DNA from 4 places in the Roseibium porphyridii genome. Region 2 is predicted to be linked to each of the others. Evidence: predicted binding sites of a transcription regulator. Region 2 holds the regulator's gene; each other region holds the start of a gene.
What was found. The regulator LexA, encoded in region 2, represses DNA repair genes until DNA is damaged. The targets are predictions, from matches to a motif close to TGTTCNNNNTGTGTTCNG.
Positions count from the first base shown of each region.

Region 1 (3,167 bases), 690 kb from region 2:
GCACTTCCAGCGTCTTTGGAATGTCCAGAAGAGCCTTTGCACCTGCTGAGACAACACATACGGGTGTGCGTCCAAGCTCATCGAGATCCGCCGACACGTCGAAGGTTGTTTCCGCGCCCTTGTGAACACCACCAATACCGCCGGTCGCGAATACTTTCAGACCGGCAACATGCGCTGCCATCATCGTCGCAGCAACGGTCGTCGCGCCATAGAGGCCGGTGCTGAGCGCAAATGTGAGATCTGCGCGCGAACACTTCATCACGTCTTTGGCTTGCGCCAGGCGATCCAGGTCGCTGTCGGACAGGCCGATCATGATCTTGCCGTCCATCAGTGCGATGGTAGCCGGGACTGCGCCTTCGGCACGAATGTCGGCTTCGACCAACCGAGCCGTTTCGACATTTTTGGGAAAGGGCATCCCGTGCGTGATAATCGTGGATTCCAGAGCAACGATCGGTTTGTTGCTGGCAAGGGCATCCCGGACCTCCGCGCTGTAGACAAGCAGGTCTTTGACTGAGGTGTTAACGTCTGGGCGTGTCACGGAAGTGGCCTCTTGCTGTTTTCGCGGGCGCAGAGCCCTTTTTGTTGTTCGCCGCTCTTATAGGCCCGCACCGATTGCGCGCCAAGTGGGTGGTTTGTCCATTTGGTCAAAAATCTACCAGTGTTTCCCAGGAAAGCGATTCAGCCAACGCGCCAGTGCTTGCAAGGGTCAAGGTGGCTGCCTTCAGGCCAAACGTCACTGCCTCTTCAAGAGCATGTCCCTTGGAAATTGCGGCCAGGCTGGCGGCCGTCAGCGCATCGCCTGCGCCAGTTACATCGGTGACATCCGTTTTTGCCGGTGCAAGTCTGGTAATCAAACCCTTGTTTGAAACCGTAATGCTGGCAGGTCCGTCTGTCAGGACGAAGGATTTCAAACCGGCCTCAACGAGGGCGGAAGAAGTTTCATCCGGATCTGTCGAGATTGGCAATCCGGTCAACGCAGCGGCTTCTCCACGATTGAGGAACAGACAATCAAGGCGAGAGAGCAGGGGGGTCAGTCGCTGGGACTTGGCATTCGAAACCGCATTGGCCATCAGCATGCCCGTCTGGATTTGTGAGGCCAGCGACACAAGCATTTGAGTGGGCAGATTCGCGTCGAGAAACCAGATTGTCCGGTCGTCTGAAATTGCCGCCAGGCGATCAACGATGTCGGCGAAGAGATCGACCGGAGCTTCGGAGAGAATACGGTCATCAACACAGGCGGCCTTCAGCGAACCGTCCGGATCATGGAGTGCCAGATACTGCCCGGTTGAAAATCCCGATCTGTCGACGGTGAAGAGTTTGATCCCTTCGTCACTCAATTGCGCCTTGAGGAGTTGGGCGGGAGCGTCGTCGCCGACAGTTCCGATAAGCTTGGTCTGAACACCCAGTTTTGCAAGATTACGGGCGACATTGGTTGCCACTCCGCCGGGCTTTGCGTGAAAGCGGGCCGGGGTGGACGTTTCGGGCCGGATCGCTTCAGCTCCGTGCGCAATCGTATCGTAGTGAATTGCACCAAGTGCAATAACAGTGCTTTCGGAGGACGAGGACACGCCGGATTACTTCTCCAGAGATCGGCCGGGATGGCGGGTGATGAGACACTGGACAAGCGGGCTAACAGATCGAACCTGATGCGGCAACTCCTGGCCGCAGGATCAATTGATTCTCCAGGCTCAAGGGCTCACAGCAGCGGGAACTGAAATAGTTACGTAGCGTTAGTTTTAAAGGCCGTCATGAGAACATATTGGAAACAAACATGCATTTCTGTTTTAATACCAATCGGTTTCGCCGACTTGTCAAGTGAGAACAAAAAGTGTACAAAGCTCTCATTGAAACGGCACGTCCATCGTGGAATAAGGAGCGTGAACCATGTCACAAAGTACACTTCGTCTCGTAGAAAGCAGCCAGATGGATAAGACAAAAGCGCTGGATGCAGCGCTGAGCCAGATCGAAAGAGCCTTTGGTAAAGGCTCCATCATGCGTATGGGTCAGAGGCAAGCTGTCGAGATACAGTCTGTCTCAACCGGGTCGCTCGGTTTGGATATCGCGCTGGGTATTGGCGGGCTGCCGCGTGGACGTATCGTTGAGATCTATGGTCCGGAATCGTCCGGTAAGACCACGCTTGCACTTCACACAGTTGCCGAGGCCCAGAAGAACGGCGGCATTTGTGCCTTCGTTGATGCAGAGCACGCGCTGGATCCTGTTTATGCCCGCAAGCTCGGTGTCGATATCGACAACCTTTTGATCTCCCAGCCAGACGCTGGTGAGCAGGCGCTTGAGATCTGCGACACGCTTGTCCGTTCCGGGGCAATTGATGTTCTGGTCATCGACTCCGTTGCAGCTCTGACCCCCAAGGCAGAGCTGGAAGGGGAAATGGGTGACAGTCTTCCGGGCATGCAAGCGCGCCTGATGAGCCAGGCGCTTCGCAAGCTGACAGCATCGATTTCCAAGTCGAACTGCATGGTTATCTTCATCAACCAGATCCGGATGAAGATCGGTGTCATGTTCGGCTCGCCCGAGACAACGACGGGCGGTAATGCATTGAAATTCTATTCCTCGGTTCGTCTTGATATCCGTCGCATCGGCGCAATCAAGGATCGGGACGAGGTGGTCGGAAACCAGACGCGCGTCAAGGTGGTCAAGAACAAGCTTGCGCCTCCTTTCCGGCAGGTTGAGTTCGATATCGTCTATGGTGAAGGTGTTTCCAAAACCGGTGAACTGATCGACCTTGGTGTTAAAGGCAATATTGTCGAAAAGTCCGGGGCCTGGTTCTCCTATAACAGTCAGCGGCTTGGCCAGGGCCGTGAAAATGCCAAACAGTTTCTGAAGGATAATCCGGAGATTGCTGACGAGATTGAATTGGCAATTCGCCAGAATGCGGGACTTATCGCAGAAGCAATCATCGACCCGGAAGGCGGTGCAGAAGAAGACGAGGATTGAGTTTCCTTTCCTCTGCTCCCTGAAGCCTTTCGCAGTCGGGACTATGTCTGATAAGCAAAATGTGGAACCCCTCCTTGACGAACAAGGAGGGGTTTTGTTGTTTCGTCGTTGCATTTGCCTTCAGCACGGTCAGAAGATTTCCGGTCGCGACGTTCAAATCCGCCGGTTCTCAGAGCGTGCGTCCTCGCAACTGCTGGACAGGTTTGTAGGTC
Region 1 covers NZ_CP120863.1:2,426,344-2,429,510, forward strand. Annotated here, with positions in the region: gene K1718_RS11320 (pseudouridine-5'-phosphate glycosidase) at 1-538, opposite strand, end outside; gene K1718_RS11325 (PfkB family carbohydrate kinase) at 645-1,568, opposite strand; gene recA (recombinase RecA) at 1,885-2,955, shown strand.
Region 1: a site for LexA is predicted at 1,751-1,768, ahead of recA (recombinase RecA). Genes of this name have one in related genera too.

Region 2 (3,167 bases):
GCACGCCGCCTGGTATAGCGACACCCGAGTTTCAGAAGGGGCAACACTTGTCGAAGCCGTTGCTATTCTTGGTCGCAGGGACGGCCAATGGTTTGCGCACATTCACGCCTATTGGCAGGAAAATGGAAACGCTCATCTCGGACACCTGCTCCCGCAAAGCGTATCGCTTGCGGGAAATTCGGACCTGACCGGCTTTGGCTTAATTGGAGCTGGGTTCGAGGCCGAATACGATCCTGAAACAGAGTTTACGCTGTTCCGGGTAAAGCCATCTCAGAGCACCGACACGCACGCCCCACCAACCAACGCTCTGATCACGACCTTGGCACCTTTTGAGGATCTTCACGACAGTATTTGCGGCCTCGCATCGAAGATTGAGGCCAACACCTTCAAGGTTGTTGGTCTGGGCAGTCTCGCAGGTGCAGAATTCAGATCGTCGCCACCCATGAAAGGCCTCATCTCTGAAATCCTGTTGCGCTCAGGAAGTGGGCGCCAACTCCATGACGGCCAACAGGTTCAGATACGCGCCGTCGACCTCAACGGAAATCTCCATCAAGGTGCCTTGCAACCCGGTAAATGCCCGACCCTCGTAACATGTGAATTGCTGCTAATTTCCGCGGACTGAGCCCAATCCCCAAGATGCAAGCTGCTCCTGCTCTCTTTTGGCCAGGGTCAACGGCAACAGAACAGTAAGAGAACATTTACTCTTGCAGAACACAATAGGAACAGCTAGAGTGTTCTCGATTTGTACCAGCCCGATTCTTGGTCAGGGGTAACCGTTATGTTGACGCGCAAGCAGTACGAACTGCTCATGTTCATTCATGAAAGACTGAAGGAAACTGGCGTCCCACCGTCCTTCGATGAAATGAAGGACGCTCTGGACCTGCGTTCCAAGTCTGGTATCCATCGGCTCATTACGGCCCTTGAGGAACGCGGCTTTATTCGTCGCTTGCCAAACAGGGCGCGTGCAATGGAAGTCGTCCGCCTTCCCGACTCAATTGCTCCTGGCCTGGGGGCTCCACGACCACGTGGAAGTTTCTCACCCGAAGTCATCGAGGGCTCATTGGGCAAGGATGTAGCTTCCAAGTCTCCCCCATCCTCATCTGTCCCCGATGCTGCCGGCGCAGAAATCCCGGTAATGGGTCGGATCGCAGCTGGTGTTCCGATCGAGGCAATTCAGACCCACAGTCATTCAATTACCGTCCCACAGGAACTCCTCGGCAAGGGAGAACACTACGCGCTGGAAGTGCGCGGTGACTCCATGATTGAAGCCGGCATTCTTGATGGGGACACGGTCCTTATCCGTCGGACAGATTCAGCTGACAGTGGCGACATAGTCGTTGCTCTGGTGGACGATGAGGAAGCAACACTGAAACGGCTTCGCAAAAAAGGTGCGTCCATTGCGCTCGAAGCTGCAAATCCAGCCTATGAAACACGCATTTTCGGACCGGGGCGTGTTCGTGTTCAAGGGCGTCTTGTTGCTTTGTTTCGCCAGTACTAGATCAGCAGGTCGTTCCTAACGGATTCACTTGCTTTTTGATGTCAGAATTGCGCGCGTCATTTCTCCCGGATGGTGCCAGGGTCTCGGCGTCTCTGGTATAGCGAAACGTATTTTAGAGATGACTGTGGTGACGGTTTGAGCGCCAAATTTGCCGAGCTCGTCGTTTTTTTGACGACCAGTTTCAGTGATAAGCTTCTGTCCTCTTGGCACAGTATCGGCGCCCGCGTTTGGCTGCACTGACAGCCAGATGGACACCGCCCCTCGCCTGCTTCTCGTTTCTGCATCAATGACAATCGCTGCAGGGCAATCATCTGGAACGATTAGATCGGTCACGATCAAATCGGCGAATTGACAATCCTGATACAGAGCTTCCGTTTGTCTGGGGAACGCTATTGAAACAGACGTTTCGGCGCGTTGACCGTTTACGAACATAAGAACTGGTGCATGTGCTTTGATCACACATCCAGCCTGATCACAGCTCCGTTGAGACGATTTCATCTTGCGCGATTTAATCGTGGCATTGAATACTCCTTCCTTCTGAAGCCAGAGCTCTGACGCAAAAGAAGAACGGGTGCTTGATAAGTTCAGCTGACCGTTGTCGTCGCGAGCTGCAACTCGCGAACCGGAGGATGCGATTTGAACATCAGGGGGTCGTGACTGGAAAATTAAGAGCATTGCAACGACACATGGCACTGCCGACAGCAAGCGCAAACGTCCGGGCACCAGAAGAACCAGAAATAGCGCACTCATCAAAAACAAAGTAGGCAACGCAGAGAGGTTACCGATGGTCCCGGTATCACCTCCCAAAGCTGCAGTAAATTCGGAAATGTCCAGCAACCAGGAAATGCCAAGAGACATTATGGCGAGGGGCAACGCGGCCAGTCCGAATGGCATCAAGATGAGTGCCAGAACCCCCATTGGCATCACCAGCAACGAAAAAACAGGCATTCCAAGCATGTTGCCAACGACACCATAGGGAGCAATCCGGCCAAAATGATGCGCACCGACAATCCCAGTTGCAAGACCGGCGACGACAGCCGTAACGAGCAAACCGAATGACCACTTTCCCAATGAGCCAAAGACCCGTGGCAACAGTGCAGAATGAGGCTTTTTCTTCCAGCTGCCCTTAGCTCGGTTACGCCAAAGCTCATAGACGGCGACAAGACAAATCACGGCGGAGAAGGACATTTGGAAACCGGGAAAGAACAAACGCTCTGGTGAAACAAGCAGAAGCAGAAACCCGGCAAGGGCAACGCTTCTAAGCGTCAAACCACGCCGGCCGACCAAAACGCCAAGAAAGACCAGTCCAATCATCACAAACGAGCGTTGAGTGGCTACGGCAGCACCAGATATGAGCAAGTAGCCAACTGCAGCGCAAAGCGCTGTAGCCGCCGCCCACTTGTGAATGGGCCATCTGAGTGCAAGCGGCTGAAACAGCGAGAGCAACAACAAAACAGCTCCGAATGCACCACCTGCGAAAAGAGCCATATGCAGACCGGATATTGCCAGGATGTGAGCCAATCCCGCGGCACGAAGCGCTTCCTCTTGCGCTTCTGTTATACCGCTTCGATCCCCGACAAGGAGAGCGACGACAAGGGCAGTTTCCGGCCACTGTCCCAAAACAGTTCTGATCTTGTTCGCAATGCGTTCGCGCAGGTTCTGAACCAGC
Region 2 covers NZ_CP120863.1:3,115,879-3,119,045, reverse strand. Annotated here, with positions in the region: gene K1718_RS14605 (PPC domain-containing DNA-binding protein) at 1-622, shown strand, start outside; gene lexA (transcriptional repressor LexA) at 779-1,498, shown strand; gene K1718_RS14595 (ComEC/Rec2 family competence protein) at 1,523-3,167, opposite strand, start outside.

Region 3 (3,167 bases), 290 kb from region 2:
AACAATACGTCATGGAACTTCAGCAGCACGCCCTGCCCGCTTTCGAAGCTTATGACACCGAAGTTGAAGGAAACGGACAAGCAGCCGACGCGGTCGCTACCGTTGTCGAACCGGAAGCACTCTTAACACCGGTTTATTGAGACGGAACCTGCTGTGAGGCCAGGATGTCCGGTCGGTTTTGTTCGATCCATCCATCAGCTAGCGAACGCGCTTGCTGGCGCACGGTTTCGGGAGAGACCGCGAAATATTGTTCGTGCATCGCGTTGATCCAGCTCGCATCGACACCAGAGGCCTGCGCGCGCGCGACTGTCATCCACATCAACCCGCGCGCCTTCTTCTTTTCGGAGTTGCCGATCTCGTAGAGTGTCTCGCCCAGGCGTGCCTGAGCTCCAACATGTCCTTTGAGGGCTGCCAGATTGTACCAACGCACGGCCATGCGGCTGTTGTTGTTCTGGTACATCCGTCCAAGCTCGTACTGAGCGGCCGCGTCACCAAAATAGGAGGCTGCGTGAGTAAAAATCTGACGTGCACGGCTTTCACTTTGTGGAACCGCACCGTCAATTCCGGTCAGATAATATGACCCGAGTGCCACAAACGCGCTGGAAACAAACGGCGCATCAGGCGCGTCCGGCCGATCATCACCATGTTCGCGAACGATCTGGCTGTAGTACTCAAACGCCTTCAGGTCGTCTTCTTTGACGCCGTCGCCCTTGGAGTACATTTCGCCAAGTTTCCACGCTGCCATAGGCTGACCGTTTTCCGCAGCGTATTGCAGAGAGCTGAGCGCTGCAGCTTTGTCACCGGAATAGTATTGACGCGCTCCAGCGCGCAAAGCTTCGCTGGGAGAAAGATCTTGCGGACCAATGGTTCTCGGGGCGGCCGGCTGTCCATCAAACGCCAGCGCCTCACCTGCCATGCCCGCAATCATCAACGCACCGAGCACAGTTCCGGTTTTTCCTAGGCGTTGAATCAATGAGCTCTTCTTTTGCATCCCATTCACACTATTATCCGCCGGACAGAATTTATTTTTCCGACGGACGGTCTTGTTTTTTATCCGCGCCATGCGCATTTGATTTCACTGTGTCCTGTCGAGCAGTACTCGCCGGACCCTGTTTTTTGATATGGCCAAAAATGGCCAATCATTTCGGCCTAAGTTGGGCCGTTTGCCGCCCAAATAAGACCATTTGCAGATTATTTGTGTCCCAATCCGCCTCACTGCCGTCAAGAAGTACAACCGGCTTGTGGACTGATAATAACGCAACGGTTGAATGGCAAACATGGCCGAACATGGGCAATGCCTTCATTCGAGCATTCCCGTCGCCACTCTCTATTCAACTGTTGCGAAATTGGCACAATTTCAGCTTACACCCCATCCCTCACGTGGAACGATAATGCGCACAGTCTGGTTGATGATGTGTTTCCAGCGTGCGAAATGCCATGCGCAGCTGTTGAAAACGGGGGCTTTTGGCCTAATCGCCTTGCCGTTCTATGTTTGTCCTTCAAACTGGAAACCGATTCGGTGTAGGTAAAGCCCGCTAAGACCCGGACGATGAAGATCTAAAACCAATCAGGCGATATGGAATGAGTGCGAAAGACGATTTATTTGCCGGCAATGCCGCAGTTTCTACTCCTGTGGAGCAGGAAACGCCATCTCGCGCACCACAGAAACCTCGCTCCATGCCTGCGGTTACCGCCGTTTCCGATGACTATTCTGCAGCTGACATTGAAGTTCTTGAAGGTCTGGAACCGGTTCGCCGTCGGCCAGGCATGTATATCGGCGGGACCGATGAAAAGGCACTGCATCACCTATTCGCTGAGGTGATCGACAATTCCATGGATGAAGCGGTCGCCGGGCACGCAACATGGATCGATGTAACGCTTGCGGACGACGGCTATCTGACGATTACGGACAATGGTCGTGGCATCCCCGTCGACCCTCATCCGAAATTCAAGGACAAGTCCGCGCTGGAAGTCATCATGACAACGCTGCACGCGGGCGGAAAATTCGACAGTAAGGTCTACGAAACCTCCGGCGGCCTCCATGGTGTCGGTATTTCAGTCGTCAACGCCTTGTCTGAAGAACTGGTCGTTGAAGTTGCCCGCAGCCGTAAGCTTTACCGCCAGACCTTTCGCCGTGGTAAGGCGGATGGTCCTCTGGAACTGGTGGGCGACACCCAGAACCGCCGTGGAACACAAGTACGCTTCAAACCCGACGACCAGATTTTCGGAAAAGGTGCAAAATTCCAACCGGCGCGCTTGCTCAAGATGGCGCGGTCGAAGGCCTATCTGTTCGGCGGCGTAGAGATCCGCTGGCACTGTGCGCCAAACCTCTTGTCCGACAAGGATGAAACGCCTGCAGAAGCTGTTTTCCACTTTCCAGGTGGTTTGAAGGACTTTCTCGCCGAACGGCTGACCAAAGAACGCAGGGTCGTTGATGAGGTCTTCGCCGGACGAACAGACAATGCTGGCAAACATGGTTCGGTGGAATGGGCTGTCAGCTGGTTTGCCGGCGACGGGTTCGTCAATTCCTATTGTAATACGGTACCGACACCGGAAGGCGGAACGCACGAGGCGGGCTTCCGCTATGCACTGCTTCGTGGATTAAAAGCCTACGGTGAGCTGACCAACAACAAAAAAGCGTCCATCATCACCGGCGACGACGTGCTCACCTCCGCCGGCGGAATGCTCTCCGTATTCATCCGCGAACCTGAGTTTGTCGGCCAAACCAAAGACAAGCTCGCGACCAATGAGGCAACTCGAATAGCAGAAGCGGCCGTGCGAGATGCGTTTGACCATTGGCTGACCGCATCGCCCAATCAGGCCAACAAACTGCTTGAGTGGGTTATCGATCGCGCGGAGGAGCGGCTTCGTCGCCGGCAGGAGAAAGACGTCGCGCGTAAAACCGCCGTCCGAAAACTCCGGCTTCCTGGCAAACTTGCCGACTGTTCAGCCAACCAGGCAGATGGCACCGAACTCTTTATTGTCGAGGGTGACTCGGCGGGTGGTTCTGCAAAGCAGGCGCGCAACAGATCCAACCAGGCCGTATTGCCGCTGCGCGGAAAAATTCTGAACGTCGCCAACGCTGGTCGCGACAAACTCGTTGCCAATCAGCAACTGGCGGATCTTATTCAAGCACTTGGATGCGGCAGCAGATCTCAGTATCGCGA
Region 3 covers NZ_CP120863.1:3,403,668-3,406,834, forward strand. Annotated here, with positions in the region: gene K1718_RS15835 (hypothetical protein) at 1-140, shown strand, start outside; gene K1718_RS15840 (tetratricopeptide repeat protein) at 134-973, opposite strand; gene parE (DNA topoisomerase IV subunit B) at 1,582-3,167, shown strand, end outside.
Region 3: a site for LexA is predicted at 1,483-1,500, ahead of parE (DNA topoisomerase IV subunit B). Genes of this name have one in related genera too.

Region 4 (3,167 bases), 2.4 Mb from region 2:
GGCAAAGCGGAAGCCAAGCAGATTTCCGATGTGCTGACCTTCAACGAGCACATCGCCACTCGATGTAATTTCTGCTTCCAGCATTGCGTTCTCTCTCAAACGTCGCATCAATACACTTGTCCGCCGATCCACGAAACGCTGTGTCAGCCGCTCGTGAAGGGCGTCAGATAATTTGTCTTCTATGCCGCTTGCCACACCTTGCCAATGAGCCGGATCGGCCAGCCAATCAGGGCGGTTCGCGACATATGTCCAGGTCCGGATGTGAGCAATCCGGTTTGCGAGTGTGTCGATATCACCATCTGTGCGGTCTGCGAAGGCCAATTGACGCGTGAACCAATCGTCAGCAATGACATCATGACGCATCAAATGGCTGTAAATGGTGTTCAGCAGGTCGGCATGGTTCGCGGGTGCAATCTTGCGATAATCCGGGACCTGACACACATCCCATAACAATTCGACCGCTTTTTCGCCTTTTGCCATGTCAGATATTGCGGCGTCGCGCAATAAATGTTCAAGAGCTGTGATGTCATCGCCTGTGGGTGCCCTAGCGAGACCCTCTTCTTTCGGCACTGCATCCAGGCTTTTTCGAAGCGAGCCGCTGGAAGAAAAATCCAGAGAACTGTTGCGCCATTGCAGCACTTTCAGGCTGTCAAACTGATGACTTTCAATTTGTTCGACGAGTTCGTCATGTAACGGGTCGACCCGCCCGGTGACACCGAACGTGCCGTCTTTGGTGTGTCTTCCGGCGCGTCCGGCAATCTGACCCATCTCGGATGCAGTCAACTGCCGATACTGATAGCCGTCATATTTTCTGTTGCCTGCAAAGGCGATGTGGTGGACGTCGAGGTTGAGGCCCATGCCAATGGCATCCGTGGCGACGAGGTGGTCGACATCACCATTCTGGAACAGGTCGACCTGCGCATTCCGGGTTCTCGGGCTCAGTGAGCCAAGGACGACAGCGGCGCCGCCACGTTGCCGGCGGATGAGTTCGGCAATCGAATAGACCTCATCGGAGGAAAACGCGACGATCGCCGAGCGAGCGGGCAGACGGGACACCTTTTTTGAACCCGCATATCCCAGAATGGACATGCGAGGCCGGGTCACGACATTCAGGCCGGGCAGAAGCCTTTCCAGCAGCGGCCGCGCTGTCGCCGAGCCAAGCAACAGGGTTTCCGACATGCCCCGCAAATTCAGGATGCGGTCGGTAAAAACGTGCCCACGATCCAGATTTCCAGCGAGCTGAACTTCGTCAATCGCGACGAACTCGGTTTTGAGGTCCAGCGGCATTGCCTCGACTGTCGAGACCCAGAACCGCGGATTGTCCGGAATGATCTTTTCTTCACCAGTGACCAAAGCGACGGCTTCTTTGCCCGCCCGGTCTGCCACCCGTCCGTAGACTTCCCGCGCAAGCAGGCGCAAGGGCAGGCCGATCAGGCCTGAAGACTGCGCCAGCATGCGTTCGATCGCGAGGTGAGTCTTGCCGGTGTTTGTCGGTCCGAGCACGGCCGTGACAGTACGGGACCGGGCTTGCGGCGGCAGCGGCAGTGTTTGGGGACGTGGCATGAAAGTGGTTTTGGTTGGCTTTCTTTTGCAAGGCGCTCTGAAAGAACGCCATTGGAACGGGCCCTAGATATGGTGGAGCGTATCTAGCACGCCGTCGCGCGTTGTGTCCCTATCCAAATGGTCAAAAACGCCTCTTTTTTCAATCGAAAAATAATTGTGGAGAACGACTCTGGAACAAACCGAAACCGAATCGCGGACTCTTTCTGATTCAGGATTTGTTCCCTACGACATGTAGCCTGCAGTGTCGTCTTGGGCACAAAATCCTGAATCTGGCCAATAGCTTGAGTCAAAATCTACAGATGAGCGCAGTTTGGGTCGAGTCATTGTCAAGTGTTAAAATTCTGAAAATCGCGGGAATAACCTTAGAGGCTTGTCCGTTTACCTTTGGACACAGGGTGAACGAAGCCTGGACGAATCGCTGATTCAGACAAGTTTCGGGTTTGTTCGTACCAGATTTGGTGGGTCGGCATCTGGCAGTGCGGATCTTTGAACCGGTTTCCAGAGTGCCAACGAAAGGCAGTCAACAAGGTGTTCAGAACAGTGTCTCAATTTGGTTCAGAGTCGAAAAGTTCGCTCAAAATTTTTGCAATTGCAGGAAAAATGCTGCCGTTTTGCTGCACTGCAAATTTTTCGAAAGCGGTAATCCGTCGAAGACTTAGGCCGGATTAGTGTTCATTTTCTATAGGTTAGCGGTGCAGGCGCAAAAAAATTCTCCGGCTTAAAAAAAGGACATACCTTCTGCCCCTTTTCAAGCGCCTCCTACCAAAGTAGAAATCTTGCCGAAAGTGGCTGAATTTTGTCTCAAAGTTAGGGGAGAGGGCGTTTGGCAATTGCAAAAATTCTCGTTGCGAACAGATCCGAGATTGCAATCCGGGTGTTTCGGGCGGCCAATGAGCTTGGTCTGAAAACCGTCGCGATCTATGCGGAACAGGACAAGTTGGCGCTGCACCGATTCAAGGCTGACGAAGCCTACCAGGTCGGAAAGGGGCTTGGCCCCATCGAGGCTTACCTGTCCATCGACGAGATCATACGTGTTGCCAAACATTCCGGGGCCGATGCGATTCATCCCGGATATGGTCTTCTTTCCGAGAGCCCTGAATTCGTTGACGCCTGTGAAGCCGCCGGAATTACCTTCATAGGCCCCAAATCCGACACTATGCGCCGATTGGGCAACAAGGTCGCTGCGCGGAACCTTGCAATTGAAGCTGGTGTCCCCGTCATGCCAGCAACCGATCCGCTGCCAGATGAAATTGATGAAATCCGGCGGCAGGCACAAGACATCGGCTATCCGGTCATGTTGAAAGCCTCCTGGGGCGGTGGTGGCCGCGGGATGAGGGTGATCCCTGACGAAGCCACACTGGAAAAGGAAGTTCTGGCCGCAAAGCGCGAAGCGAAGGCTGCTTTCGGCAAGGACGAGATCTATCTTGAAAAGCTGGTTCAGCGCGCCCGGCACGTGGAGGTTCAGATCCTCGGCGATGGCGAAACCGTTGTGCATCTGTTTGAGCGCGACTGTTCCATTCAGCGCAGGCATCAGAAAGTCGTCGAGCGGGCACCGGCTCCATATCTCGACGAGGCGAAACGGCAGGAACTTTGCGAATACGGTC
Region 4 covers NZ_CP120863.1:677,366-680,532, forward strand. Annotated here, with positions in the region: gene K1718_RS03270 (helicase-related protein) at 1-1,563, opposite strand, end outside; gene pyc (pyruvate carboxylase) at 2,387-3,167, shown strand, end outside.
Region 4: a site for LexA is predicted at 1,723-1,740, ahead of K1718_RS03270 (helicase-related protein). Genes of this name have one in related genera too.